2 regions of the Streptomyces sp. NPDC058257 genome follow, and region 2 is predicted to be linked to the other one. Evidence: riboswitches for the same ligand, from Rfam matches in the RefSeq annotation. Region 2 holds a riboswitch; the other holds the start of a gene.
What was found. Region 2 has a riboswitch for thiamine pyrophosphate ahead of thiO (glycine oxidase ThiO). Riboswitches for the same ligand answer to the same signal wherever they lie in the genome.
Positions count from the first base shown of each region.

Region 1: it holds a riboswitch for thiamine pyrophosphate, as region 2 does, so the genes downstream of both, thiC (phosphomethylpyrimidine synthase ThiC) here and thiO (glycine oxidase ThiO) in region 2, are expected to answer to the same signal.

Region 1 is NZ_JBHVXJ010000002.1:674,235-681,468, forward strand. It holds gene ACFVXC_RS08505 (IclR family transcriptional regulator) at 1-50, shown strand, start outside; gene ACFVXC_RS08510 (SsgA family sporulation/cell division regulator) at 154-591, shown strand; gene ACFVXC_RS08515 (YibE/F family protein) at 699-2,096, opposite strand; TPP riboswitch at 2,168-2,323, shown strand; gene thiC (phosphomethylpyrimidine synthase ThiC) at 2,316-4,097, shown strand; gene ACFVXC_RS08525 (hypothetical protein) at 4,217-5,092, opposite strand; gene ACFVXC_RS08530 (metallophosphoesterase) at 5,274-6,383, opposite strand; gene ACFVXC_RS08535 (LacI family DNA-binding transcriptional regulator) at 6,631-7,234, opposite strand, start outside.
Region 2 is NZ_JBHVXJ010000012.1:221,568-228,801, forward strand. It holds gene ACFVXC_RS27290 (thiazole synthase) at 1-451, opposite strand, end outside; gene thiS (sulfur carrier protein ThiS) at 458-676, opposite strand; gene thiO (glycine oxidase ThiO) at 673-1,863, opposite strand; TPP riboswitch at 1,861-1,974, opposite strand; gene ACFVXC_RS27305 (NAD(P)/FAD-dependent oxidoreductase) at 2,159-3,325, shown strand; gene ACFVXC_RS27310 (Rv2175c family DNA-binding protein) at 3,379-3,744, shown strand; gene thiE (thiamine phosphate synthase) at 3,842-4,492, shown strand; gene metF (methylenetetrahydrofolate reductase [NAD(P)H]) at 4,582-5,502, shown strand; gene ACFVXC_RS27325 (hypothetical protein) at 5,549-6,445, shown strand; gene ACFVXC_RS27330 (phytoene desaturase family protein) at 6,510-7,234, opposite strand, start outside.

The DNA of each region.
Region 1 (7,234 bases), on a different contig from region 2:
ACGAGATCGGCAGGCTCCTGGGGACACTTGCTTTCTCTATCAGCATCTGAAAACTCACTCCTTGTGATCTGATGTGTACGTTAAGCAAGATGCCATGAGTGTCAGGGAGTTGGTTCCTGGCCAGTCGAGCTTTAGCGACGGGGTAGGCGGGCGATGCGAGAGTCGGTCCAGGCAGAGGTCATGATGAGCTTCCTCGTTTCCGAGGAGCTGTCGTTTCGCATCCCGGTGGAGCTGCGTTACGAGACCGGCGATCCCTACGCCGTCCGGCTGACCTTCCACCTTCCCGGTGACGCCCCAGTGACCTGGGCCTTCGGGCGTGAGTTGCTGGTCGACGGGGTGGGTGAGGCGTGCGGCGAAGGTGATGTGCACATCGAGCCCACCGATTCCGAGCTGCTCGACGAGGTGCTCATCAGGCTTCAGGTCGGTGCGGACCAGGCGCTGTTCCGGGTGGGTATCCCGCCGCTGCTCGCCTTCCTGGACCGCACGGACAAGCTGGTGCCACTGGGGCAGGAGCGGGCACTCGCCGACTTCGAGACCCACCTGGACGAAGCGCTGGACCGGATCCTCGCCGAGGAGCAGAGCGCGGGCTGACCTCGCGAACCGATGAGCGAATCCGCACGGCATTTTGGTGCATTTCTTGGCATCGGCGGTGCAGAGTAACGGCGGCGCAGGATATCGGCGGCTCAAGGCATCGCGGCTCAGGCCTTGCGGCGTCGGCCCTTTCCGCCGCGAGGCTGCTTGGCGGCCGGGGTGGCCCCGCTTCCCGGTCGGCCCGCGGTGCCCGGGTGCGCCGTGCTCCCCGCCCCGCCCGCGGGGGTCGACCGGTCGGCCGAGACCACCAGGGCCGCGAGCGCGGTCGTCACCGGCACCGAGGCGACCAGGCCGATCGAACCGACCAGGGTGCGCACGATCTCCTCGGCCACCAGTTCGCTGTTGGCCACTGTGCCCACGCTGCTCTGCGCGATCGAGAAGAGCAGCAGCAGGGGCAGCGCGGCGCCCGCGTAGGCCAGTACCAGGGTGTTGACGACCGAGGCGATGTGATCGCGGCCGATGCGGATGGCCGCGCCGTACAGACCGCGCCAGCCCATCGTGGGGTTGGCCTGGTGCAGTTCCCAGACCGCGGACGTCTGCGTCACCGTCACATCGTCGAGCACGCCGAGCGAGCCGATGATGACGCCGGCCAGGAGCAGACCGCTCATGTCGATGGACGGGTACAGGCCATGGATCAGGCCGGTGTTGTCGTCCGTGTTGCCGCTCAGCGACGCCCAGCCGATGAAGAGCGAGCCGAGGAGCCCGATGAGGAGCAGAGAGATCAGCGTGCCGAGGACCGCCACCGAGGTACGCGCCGTGAGGCCGTGGCACAGATAGAGCGCGATCAGCATGATGGCGCTGGCCCCGATCACCGCCACGACCAGCGGATTCGAGCCCTGCAGGATCGCGGGCAGGATGAAGAACGTCAGGACCAGGAAGCTCAACGCCAGTGCGACGAGGGCCATGAGGCCGCGCAACCGTCCCACCACGACGACGGCGAGCGCGAAGATCCCGGCGAGCAGCGCCATGGGGAACTTCCGGTTCACATCGGTGACCGAGTACTGCAGCGCCTCGGGGGCCGTGGGCTCATAGGCGACCACCACCTTCTGGTCCTGGCGCAACTGCCGCGGTGAGTCCGGCTGGACGATCTCGGTGAAGGTGCGGCCCCTGTCCTTGCCGCTGGTCACCTCGATCGTCGCCTTCTTGCAGACGCCCTTCGCGCGGGACTCAGCGGACTGCCCCTCGGCGGTGGAGGTGTCGCCGTTGGGCGGGGTCTGCGAGGCGTTCACGTCCTTGCAGGGCAGCTCCTGAAGCTTCGCGACCTCGCCCGACTGGGTCTGACGGTCGAAGCCGACTCCGGTGCGCTCATGGGACGGCGCGCCACCGGGCCAGAACACCGCCAGCCCCACGACGACCGCCGTGGCGAAAGGAATCAGCACGGCGGCGATGACCTTGCGCAGATGCTTGGAGACGGGCGCGGCAGGACCGTGGCTGTGGGAGTGCCCATGCGGGTCCGGCGGCACGTTCGGGGCGGGCGGCTGGGACGGCGGCTCTGTGGTGGTCACTGCCCGATCATCGCAAGAACGGAGGAGGCCCTCTGTTCAGCGCGCCCGACAGGGCGCTAGCGTGGAGCCACCTTTGCAATCGCGGGAGCTCGGAGCACCGGGCTGAGAGGGCGCTGACCTCCGTACGAAGCGGCACGAAAAGTGCACGAGCCGTACGGGATTCGCTGCGTCGACCGCCGAACCTGTTACCGGGTAATGCCGGCGTAGGGAGTAGGTCTCATGACCACATCGGACGCACGCACGCCTGCCTCGACGCAGAACCAGAGCGACGAGGCCGGGAAGTCCATCGGCTGGCACAAGGCGTATGTCGAGGGCTCACGCCCAGACCTGCGGGTGCCGGTCCGCCAGGTGCACCTCACCAACGGCAAGGCCGTGACCCTGTACGACACTTCGGGGCCGTACACCGACGAGTCCATCGACACCGACGTCCGCAGGGGCCTCGCGCCGCTGCGCGAGAACTGGATCATCGCTCGCGGCGACACCGCGGAGTACACGGGCCGCCCGCCACGCCCCGAGGACGACGGCATCAAGCACACCTCGCCGCGCGGCGGCCTGAAGAACCTCGACGCGGTCTTCCCCGGCCGCCCCCGCCAGCCGCGCCGGGGCCGCGAAGGACAGGCGGTGACGCAGCTCGCGTACGCCCGCCGGGGCGAGATCACGCCCGAGATGGAGTTCATCGGGATCCGCGAGAACCTCGACCCCGAGGTCGTGCGCGCGGAGGTCGCCGCGGGCCGCGCGGTCATCCCCGCCAACGTCAACCACCCGGAGATCGAGCCGATGATCATCGGCAAGAAGTTCCTGGTGAAGGTCAACGCCAACATCGGCAACTCCGCGGTCACCTCCTCCATCGAGGAGGAGGTGGACAAGATGACCTGGGCGACCAAGTGGGGCGCCGACACGGTCATGGACCTGTCCACCGGGCGCAACATCCACACCACCCGCGAGTGGGTCCTGCGCAACTCCCCCGTCCCCATCGGCACCGTGCCGCTCTACCAGGCCCTGGAGAAGGTCGATGGCCAGGCCGAGGCGCTGACCTGGGAGATCTACAAGGACACGGTCATCGAGCAGGCCGAACAGGGCGTGGACTACATGACGGTGCACGCGGGCGTGCGCCTTCCGTACGTCCCGCTGACCGCCAATCGCAAGACCGGCATCGTCTCGCGCGGCGGCTCGATCATGGCGGCCTGGTGTCTCGCGCACCACAAGGAGAGCTTTCTCTACGAGAACTTCGAGGAGCTCTGCGAGATCCTCGCGTCGTACGACGTGACGTACTCGCTCGGCGACGGTCTGCGCCCCGGCTCGATCGCGGACGCCAACGACGAGGCGCAGTTCGCCGAGTTGCGCACGCTCGGGGAACTCAACACGATCGCCAAGCGTCATAGCGTACAGACCATGATCGAGGGCCCGGGCCACGTCCCGATGCACAAGATCAAGGAGAACATCGACCTTCAGCAGGAGATCTGCGAGGAGGCGCCGTTCTACACGCTCGGCCCGCTGACCACCGACATCGCACCCGCGTACGACCACATCACCTCCGGCATCGGCGCCGCGATGATCGGCTGGTGGGGCACGGCGATGCTCTGCTACGTCACGCCCAAGGAGCACCTGGGCCTGCCCAACCGCGACGACGTGAAGACCGGCGTGATCACCTACAAGATCGCGGCCCACGCGGCGGACCTCGCCAAGGGGCACCCGGGCGCACAGGACTGGGACGACGCTCTCTCGGACGCGCGTTTCGAGTTCCGCTGGGAGGACCAGTTCAACCTGGCCCTCGACCCCGTCACGGCACGGGAGTTCCACGACGAGACGCTGCCCGCGGAGCCCGCGAAGACGGCGCACTTCTGCTCGATGTGCGGGCCGAAGTTCTGCAGCATGAAGATCTCGCACGACATCCGGCGTGAGCACGGCGGCACGCGGGATGAGATCGAGGAGGGCATGGAGCAGAAGTCCAAGGAGTTCGCGGCAGCCGGAAACCGCGTGTATCTGCCGATCGCCGACTGAGCAGCGGTGCTGCGGTACAGCGGTGCTGCGGTGCTGCGGTGCTGCGGTGCTGCGGTGCTGCCGTACACGCCGTGCTTCGGGCGGGCGGAGATCGCGTCCGCCCGAAGCAGCGTTATGCACTACTCCGGCTTGTGATCCGGCCCGCCGAAGTCCGGGCTTGAGTAGTCCGGGCTCGAGAAGCTCGGGCGGGATCCCGTCGTCTGACCGCCGCTCGGGCTGCTGAACCCCGGCCTGTGATAGCCGAGGTGGGGCATGCGGCCGCCCGGGTCCGTCGCCGGTGTACGAGCCGCGTGCGCCGTCCCCGGATCCGCCAGGGCCTCCCGCAGGAACGGCAGGAGGCCGTGCTCCAGGAGTGCCTCGCCCCAGGCTTCCCTGGCACGGGCCACCTCCTCGTTCTGTTCGCCGTACGAACCGGCCTGGAGCGAGGTGGAGCCGTTGCGCAGGGCCGTCAGGAGCAGGCCGACAGCAGCGACCAGGATGCCCCCGGCGGTGAGCGCGCCGAACAGCCATCCCGCGGTGAGCAGGGTGTCCGCGAAGGCGGGCTCGGGGTTGAGCATCTTCAGGATGTAGCCGACGAGCAGGAAGATCGCGGCGGCCGCCCCGGCGAGGACCGGCGCGAGTACCGCGACGACGGCGATGGCCCCAGCCCCTGAAGCCTGGGCGGTGACCTCCCCCATCGTGGTGGCGAGACCGAGGCCGCCGGAGCCGGCTTCCGCCGGACCCTCGGGGCCCCGCTCACGGATCGGTGGTGCGGCAGATCCGCTTTCGCGCAGTTCTTCGCGGACCTTCACATAGTGCGTGTACTCGGTCGTGGCAGCGGCAGTTATCAGCGCGGTGGCGTTCAGCGCCATAGTGCGCAGTTGTTCGGGATTGAGCCGCTGGCCCACTGCGGCGAGATCAGGACGGTTCGGTGCGGTGCGCAGCGCCTCATTGAGGATTCGCTCGTACTCGGGGCGGTCCTCATTGAGCAGTTGTGGAGCGCTGTTCATGTGCATCCCCCGATGCTCCGTAGGGCTTGGGGCTCGCATGGCTACGAGCCGTCGGGCAGAAACGGAGGGGAGCCTGCTACGGATAAGCCGATGGTAGAGCCGTGACGGCACGCGGTGACAGGGGGTTTCCAGAAATTGACCCGTCGGCCCACGTGATCGTGTAGGGGTGCACCTGCCCGGTGAACGCTCAGTTATCCAAGGGCAGTTGGCAGACCAGCAGTTTTCCGGCCATGGTCACTCCGCCGTCCATGGCGATGGCCAGTCCGCCTGCGTAGATGTGCGGCCCCTCGATGACGGGTCCGCCGCCGTCCGAGTCGTCTTCGGAGCCGACATCGCCGAGCAGATACGGGATGGGGCTGTGGCCATGGACGACGCGGTGGCCGCCGTACATGTCGAGGAGCTCACGTACGGCGGAGGGGCCCGACTCGTCGCGGAAGGCGAAGCGCTTGGTGAACTTCCTGAAGAGGTCCCAGCACTCGTCCGCGTCGTTGCGTGTGAGGGTTTCGCGGACCGTGTCGTTCACGGCTTCGATCGAGTCGCCGTAATCCAGATAGACGGTCGTGTCGGAGTGCATCAGGAGATGCCCGTCCTCCGACTCGATCGCGTCGAGGCGGGCCATCCACTGCAGATGGTGGTCCTCCAGGCGCTCCATGTCGGTCTTCTGGCCGCCGTTCAGGAGCCAGGCGGCCTGGAAGGTGGCCGTGCCCGCGCCCGAGTTGACCGGGGTGTCGCCGAAGCGCTTCGCGCCGAGCAGGAGCAGCTCGTGGTTGCCCATCAGGGCCTTGCAGTAGCCGCCCGCGGCGGCCGCCTGAGCGGACAGGCGCATCACGAGGTCGATGACGCCGATGCCGTCCGGCCCGCGGTCGGTGAAGTCGCCGAGGAACCACAGGCGCGCGTTGCCCGCGGCCCAGTCGCCGTCGGCGTCGATGAGGCCCTGCTCGTGGAGGGCCGCGAGCAGCTCGTCCAGATAGCCGTGCACATCGCCCACGACGAACAGCGGACCGTGTTCGTCGGTCGGCGCCTGCGGAGGCTCGGGCATGGCCTGCACCTCCACTTGCACGGTGTCGCCGCGATTGATGACCGGCAGGTCGCGCTGGGTGGGGGTATAGCCCTCGTCCGGCGCTCCGGTGACCTCCACCGGGGCGCCCGGAACCACCGCACCCGCCGGACCGCTGGCCGGACCGCCCTGGACCGGCCCGGCCTCATGGACGTACGCCGGAACGCGGAAGTCGCGCAACGTCGCCGTCCGCACATCGGGTCCCTGACCGGCCCCCTGAGTCATCGACCCCTCCACCACCATTGCGCCGCATCTGCACCGAGATCGGACTGCCTGGTCGCAGCGGCCCGCGGTGTCGTCCGCCCATCATAGGAATGCGGCTCGCGCTGTGTGGTGCACCAGGGGTGGTGAATCAGTGCTGAACCCCAGTTCACCGAGGTTTTCTCCCGAATTGGGTAGGGGTTTCCCCCCAGTCCACGACCGGGCAGTGCCGGGCAGTGCCGGGCAGTGCCCGGTTGACGGGGGTTCTCCCCGCGGAGCGGCCCGCTCAACCCGGTTCGGGTGAGCGGGGTGGGCTGACCGTCGTACGCGGTGGACGTCGCTCGGACGAGGTGCGCACGATCAGCTCCGTCGGTATCACCTGCTCGACGGGCCGGCCCGAATCCAGGCCTTCGATGGCGTCGATGAGCAACTGGACGACGGCTGTGCCGATGCGCCGCGGTTTGAGGGAGAGCGTGGTGATGGGCGGTTCGGTGGTGGCGTAGACGGTGGACTCGCTGCAGCAGACGAGCAGCAGGTCGTCCGGGACGCGCAGGCCGTACCGGCGTGCGGCCGCGAGGAGGTCGGTGCCGTTCGGGTCGAAGAGGCCGTAGACGGCGTCGGGACGGTCGGGTCTGGCGAGCAGCCGGTCGGCCGCGACCGCGCCGGCACACGGGTCGTGGGCCGGGTAGGACTCGTAGACCGGGTCCTGGCCGACGCGCTCGCACCAGCGTAGATAGGCGGTCGTGGACAGATGGGTGTACGTGTCCGTGGTGGTCCCGGTGAGAAGCCCGATACGGCGGGCTCCGGCCGCCGCGAGGTGTTCGAGGATCTCCAGGACCGCCGCTTCGTGGTCGTTGTCGACCCAGGCGGTGACCGGCAGCGAGCTGGCA
Region 2 (7,234 bases):
TCGCCGCGCAGCCCACGTCCTCCAGCTTCCGGGCGAGGACCGGGTCGTCGTTCGTGTACGGAAGGACCGTGAAGCCGTCGTCGACCAGGGTCTCCGCGGCGTCGATGAGCTCGATCGGGTCGGGGAGCAGCGTGCGCTCGTCCGCGATGACCTCCAGCTTGACCAGGTCGGTGCCGAGCGCCTCCCGCGCGAGCCGGGCGGTCAGGACGGCCTCGCCCGCGGTGAAGCAGCCCGCCGTGTTCGGCAGGACACGGATGCCGAGCCGGTCGAGGACGGAGAGCACCGAGCCCTGCACACCGGGGTCGAGGCGGCGCATCGCGACCGTCGTCAGCTCCGTTCCGGAGGCGACGAGGGAGCGTTCGAGGATGTCCAGGCTCGGCGCACCGCCCGTACCCATGATCAGGCGTGAGGAAAGAGTGAGCCCGCCGATGACGAAGGGGTCGTCTGCCATGCCGGTTCAGCCTCCTTGGACGGCGGTGAGGACCTCGACGCGGTCCCCGTCGGTGAGGGGGGTGGTGGACCACCGCGCGCGCGGGACGACGGTTTCGTTGAGCGCGGCGGCGATCCCGGACGGAGCTCTGGTGAGCGTGGCGACGAGCGCTTCGAGCGTGGTGCCCGCGGCCACGTCGCGTGCTTCTCCGTTGACGGATACGGCTGTAACGGCTGAGAGAGTCATGCGGGCTGCTCCATGAAGCGCTGCGTGAGGGAGGCGCCGACGAAGCGCAGCGGGGTGAACCCCCGCGCCTCGTCGGGCAGTTCACCGGTGGTCAGGGCGTGCGCGAGGACCTCGCCGGTGACGGGGGTCAGAAGCACGCCGTTGCGGTAGTGCCCTGTGGCCAGCTGGAGGCCGGGGAGCGCGGTCGGGCCGAGCAGCGGCGCGTTGTCGGGCGAGCCGGGGCGCAGGCCCGCGCGGGTCTCGGTCAGCGGCAGTTCCGTGATGCCAGGTACGAGCTCGTGGGCGTCCCGGAGCAGCTCGTACACGCCGCCCGCGGTGACCGTCGTGTCCCAGCCGAGCTCCTCGCTGGTAGCGCCGACGACGAGCTCGCCGTTCTCGCGCGGCACCAGGTAGACGTGGCTGCCGCGCACGACGGCGCGCACGGTACGGCTCAGGAACGGCGCGTACCGCTCCGGCACCGTGAGCCGCAGGACCTGCCCCTTCACGGGACGCACGGGCGGCAGCACGCCCTCCGGGACACCTGCGAGCCGCCCGCTGAGGCTGCCCGCGGCGAGCACGGTCTGCCCGGCCTCCAGGGCGGTGCCGTCGGCGAGGACGACACCGGTGGCCCGGTCGCCTGCGACCGTGAGGCGCTCCGCCCACGCACGGTGGAAGATCACGCCCGCCCGCTCGCAGGCCACGAGCAGTGCCGCGGCGAGCCTGCGCGGGTCGATCTGATGGTCGCCGTCGACGCGAAGGCCGCCGCGGACCCCCGGTGCGAGCATCGGTTCGAGGCGGCGGCACTCCCGCCCGCTCAGCCACTCCGACGTGAGCCCCGACCGCTCCTGGAGTGCGTGCAGCTCACGCAGGTGGGCGCGGTCGTCGGAGTCGAGGGCGACGGCGAGCGTGCCGCACGCGCGGTAGCCGACATCGCGGCCGCTCGCCTCCGCCAACTCCGCCGCGAACTCCGGATAGCGCCGCGCGGAGGCCAGATTCAGCCCGAGCAGCGTCTGCTCGCCGTAGTGCAGCTCGGTGACGGCGGCCAGCATGCCCGCGGCGACCTGCGCCGCGCCGCCGCCCGGTTCGGGGTCCACGACCGCGGTGGACAGGCCGCGCTGCGCCGCCCGCCAGGCCGTGACCAGGCCGATGATGCCGCCCCCGATGACGACGACATCGGTCGTCTCGTGGGGTGATGTATGTGGATGCATGGGCGTCCAGCCCCTCCCTTCGCCGGCATGACCCGGATCAGGTTCGTACGGTCGGAGGCCGTCCCAGCCTCCCTCTCAGCCCGGTACGTCCGGGCTCCCGCGAGTGCTCTGCATCCGCCACCCTAGTCCCTGGTCTCCGTGGGCAGTAGGGGAGCTGTCCGGGTATGCGCCGTGACGGTGTGTCATAGATCTCCTCGTAGCGCTCTGCGGGGTGCGTCACCCGCCGCCCTAGAGTGATCGGGTGAGCGAGCGCCAGAGGCAGGACAAGCGGCACGTCGTCATCGTGGGCGCGGGGATGGCCGGGGTGCAGACCGCCGTCGCCCTGCGCGAGCAGGGGTTCGCCGGTGCGGTCACCCTGATCGGCGCGGAACCCCACCGGCCGTACGACAGGCCGCCGCTGTCCAAGGCCGTGCTGCTCGGCAAGGCGGAGGGCTCCGCCTTCGACATCGACTTCGAGGCGCTCGGCATCGAGCTGAGCCTGGGCCACGAGGTCACGGGCGTGCGCCCGGCGGACCGCGAACTGGACACCGCGTCGGGCCCGGCGCCCTACGACACCCTGGTCATCGCCACCGGCGCCGAGCCGATCCTGCTGCCCGGCACTGCCCAAGTCCCCGGAGTCCACCTGCTGCGCACCCTCGACGACGCCGAGCGGCTGCGGCCCGTGCTCGCCGAACAGCACCGTGTCGTGGTCATCGGCGCGGGCTGGATCGGCGCCGAGTTCGCGACCGCGGCGCGCGACGCGGGCTGCTCCGTCACCGTCGTCGAAGCCGCCGAGCGACCGCTCGCCGGGGCCCTGCCCGCGGCTGTCGCGGCGCCGATGACGTCCTGGTACGCCGACTCCGGGGCCGAACTGCGCACCCACGCGCGCGTGGACCGCGTCGAGCCCGGCAGCGTCCTCCTCGCCGACGGCACCCGGCTGCCCGCGGACGCGGTCGTCGTCGGCATCGGCGCGCGCCCCGCCACCGGCTGGCTCGCGGACTCCGGCATCACCCTGGGCGCCCACCGGGAGATCGTCGCCGACGATCACCTGCGGACGTCGGAACCCGATGTGTACGCGGTCGGCGACTGCTCCTCCTTCCCTTCGGGAAGGTATGGCGAGCGGCTTCTCGTCCACCACTGGGACAACGCCCTCCAGGGCCCGCGCACGGTGGCCGCGAACATCATCGGCGAGACCCCTTCGGCGTACGACCCCGTCCCGTACTTCTGGTCCGAGCAGTTCGGCCGCTTCGTCCAGTTCGCGGGGCACCACGCGTCGGCCGACGAGCTGGTGTGGCGCGGTGACCCGTCGGGTGCGGCCTGGACCGTGTGCTGGCTCCGTCGGGGCGCCCTGGTGGCCGTCCTCGCGGTGGGCCGCCCGCGGGACCTCGCGCAGGGCCGCAAGCTGATCGAGGCGGCTGCCCGGCTCTCCCCGGAGCTGGCGTCGGACCCCGCGGTACCGCTGAAGAAGGCAGTGCTGCCGTAGCCGGGTGCCCCGCCGCCCGGCCGCTGTCGGTGGCCGGAGATACGCTTGTCCCCGTGACCGAGATTGACGCAAAGACTGATGCTCTCGTCCCCGAGTGGCTGCACCTCCCCGACATCGCAGAAATGCTCGACGTCGAGGTGACGCGTGTGCGCCAGCTGGTCAAGGAGGGCCAGCTGATCGCCGTACGCCGTGGTGAGAACCGCGCGCTCGCGGTGCCTGCCGCCTTCATCGACGGCGACAAGATCGTCAAGGGCCTCACCGGCACCTTGACGCTCCTGCGGGACGACGGCTTCTCCGACGAAGAGATGCTGGAGTGGCTCTTCACTCCCGACCCGACCCTGCCCGGCACCCCCGCGCAGGCCCTGAGTGAGAATCGCGGCACGGAGGTGAAGCGTCGCGCCCAGGCGCTCGCCGTCTGACCGACCGACACGGAAAACCGTCGCGTACGGGCCGCGTGTCCCCCGGAGACCCGGGGCACGCGGCCCGTAGGCCACCGACGACCGGGGGGACCTCTTCATGGCCACCAAGCCTGCCCGCGAGCAGCTCGCCGACGCCCGCCTCTACCTCTGCGTGGACGCCCGCAAGCGCCAGGGCGACCTCCCGGAGTTCCTCGACGCCGTCCTCGGCGGCGGTGTCGACATCGTGCAGCTGCGGGACAAGGGCATGGAGGCGGCCGAGGAGCTCGAACACCTCCAGGTCTTCGCCGACGCCGCCCGCCGGCACGGCAAGCTCCTCGCGGTGAACGACCGCGCGGACGTCGCGCACGCCATCGGCGCCGACGTCCTGCACCTGGGCCAGGGCGACCTGCCCGTGCCCGCGGCCCGCCGCGTTCTGGGCGACGACGTTCTCATCGGCCGTTCCACGCACGCCGACGCCGAGGCCGCCGCGGCGGCGACCCAGGACGGCGTGGACTACTTCTGCACGGGACCCTGCTGGCCGACCCCGACCAAGCCCGGCCGGCACGCCCCCGGCCTCGACCTGGTCCGGTACACGGCCTCACTCGGCACGGACCGCCCGTGGTTCGCCATCGGCGGTATCGACGCGGGCAACCTGGACGAGGTGCTCGAAGCGGGCGCCCGCCGTGTCGTCGTCGTGCGGGCCATCACCGAGGCGGACGATCCGGCCGCCGCCGCGGCCGACTTCGCCAAGCGGTTGCGTTCGGCCTGATCGTCGATCTTCAGCCATCCTTCGGGTCGGCTGTCCGCAGGTTGGACGGAGATTGGCCGGTAGCGGCACCCCGTCGCTAACCTGCCCGTATGGCCCTAGGCACTGCTTCCACCAGATCTGATCGCGCACGCACCGTGCGTGACATGCTCGCGACCGGCGAGACGACGTACTCGTTCGAGTTCTCGGCGCCGAAGACCGAGAAGGGCGAGCGGAACCTGTGGAACGCGCTGCGCCGGGTCGAGGCGGTGGCTCCCAGCTTCGTCTCCGTGACGTACGGAGCGGGCGGCTCGACGCGTGCGGGCACGGTCAGGGAGACGCAGCAGATCGTCGCCGACTCGACGCTCACGCCGGTCGCGCACCTGACCGCCGTCGACCACTCCGTGGCCGAGCTGCGCAACATCATCGGGCAGTACGCGGACGCCGGCATCAGGAACATGCTCGCGGTCCGCGGCGACCCGCCCGGCGACCCGCTCGCCGACTGGGTCAAGCACCCCGAGGGCCTCACGTACACCGCCGAACTGGTGCGGCTGATCAAGGAGTCGGGCGACTTCTGCGTGGGCGTCGCGGCCTTCCCCGCGATGCATCCGCGCTCGGCCGACTGGGACACCGACGTCCGGCACTTCGTCGACAAGTGCCGTGCGGGCGCCGACTACGCGATCACACAGATGTTCTTCTACCCGGAGGAGTATCTGCGCCTGCGCGACCGGGTCGAGGCCGCGGGCTGCTCGACGCCGATCATCCCGGAGATCATGCCGGTGACGAACGTGCGCATGCTGGAGCGGCTGCCTCAGCTCAGCAACGCTTCCTTCCCGCCGGAGCTCAAAGAGCGCATCCTCACAGCCAAAGATGATCCGGCGGCTGTACGCTCCATTGGCATCGAGTTCGCGACGGAGTTCTGCGCGCGGTTGCTGGCCGAGGGTGTCCCGGGACTGCACTTCATCACGCTCAACAACTCCACGGCGACTCTGGAAATCTACGAGAATCTGGGCCTGCATCACCCGCAGGTCTGACCGGCCGTACCCCTAGGGGGCGGCGGCCGCGGGGAGAGGGGCGTACATGGGCTGGACGGTCCTCTACATCGCGTTCGGATGTGTCGCGCTGTGGCTGCTCGGCGAGGTGCTGCTGCAGTACAAGGCGCGGCTGCGCTGGCGGCTGCTCGCCTTCGGCGGGTTCCTCGGCGTGGTCATCGGCGTGCTGCTGCCGTCAGTGGTGGTCATCGGGATCGGCGCGATCGCCTTCGCCACGGGACAGACGTACGTGACGTTGTCCTTCCGCCGCGGCTTCTCGACCGGCTGGGCGCTCGGCGGCCAGCCCGGCCTGAGCAAGCGCCGCAAGAGGCCGCGAGGCGGGGCCGCCGAGGCTTCCCAGGAGCCGACGCTCCAGGTCTCCGACATCGAGTACGAGGATGCGGGCCCGGCCGGACCACCGCCCGAGGCCGCTCCCGGCACCGGGGTCTACGCCCCGGAGCCGCTGCCCGACGACACCGGGCAGTACGGCGTCTACAGCGACGACGCGTACGCACAGCAGCAGCAACAGCAACAGCAGTCCGCTCCGGCGGACAGCGGCTACGGCTACGACACGTACGCCACCGCGGGCTATGACCCCCAGCAGCCGTACGCGTACGGCGAGACGGGGCAGCAGCAGTACGCCGCGTACTCCGACCCGTACATCGGGACGCAGACGTACGGCGGGCAGGGCTACGACGCGTACGGCGACCAGCAGCAGTACGCGCCCTATCCGGCCGCCGATCCGTACGGCGCCGGGGCGGGGACCTACCAGGAGACTCCGCCCGGCGGGGTCTGGGTGCCCCAGCAGCGCAGCGTCGAGGACCCCTACGGCCAGTACGGTGAGTACGGCGGCGAACTCCCGCCGGAGCAGCCGTACCCGTACCAGGGCGAACAGCCCCAGGGGAACGGGTACGACGCGGGGTACAACGAGCAGTACCGCTACTGAGACGAGCAGGCCCGCGGGTCTGCTCGGGCGGGACTGACGGGCCTGACGGGCCTGACGGGCCTGCTCACTGCGAGCCCCGGAAGTCCGGTCCCTCCACGATCAGCCCGGCGACCAGCGTGCCCGACATGCCCGCGTGCGGGAGCCCGCCGCCCGGGTGCGCCCAGCCGCCCACCGCGAAGAGCCCTGGCAGACGCGTGTTGTTGGCCGGGTGGAGCAGTCGCCCCTCACCCGCCGCGAGGGACGGGGGCGGGACCGCGCCGCCGTCGGCGCCGGTGGCCTCCGCGATGTCGGCGGGGGTGCGGACCTCGTGCCACAGCAGCCGCTCACGCAGGCCGGGGACGACGGACTCGGCACGCGTCAGGAGCCGCTCCACGTCCGCGTCGGTGACCTCCGTGTGCGCGGGCACCGTGACCGTCAGTGTGAGCGCCTCGTGCTCGGCGTCGGGTGTGAGCGCGGGGTCGTCCGGGCGCAGCACCGTGAGGGTGGGGGCCAGCGGCAGCCCGGGGCGGTCGCCGAAGACCCGGTCGAGCTCGTCCTGGCGGTCGGGCGTGTGCAGCACCGTGCGGTGGGGCGTGCCCTCGGGCCGCGCGCCGCGCAGCGCGAGGAAGACCATGAGGCGACTGGGCAGTCCGGAACGGGGCTGCACCTCACCCTCCGCCCGTATGTTCACACCGGACGCGTCGGACATGCCGGATGTACCGGACAGCAAGCCGTCGAGTGCGCCGGGCGCGACACCGGCGACCACGAAGTCCGCCTCCTGCGCCGTCCCGTCCGCGAGCTCCACGCCCG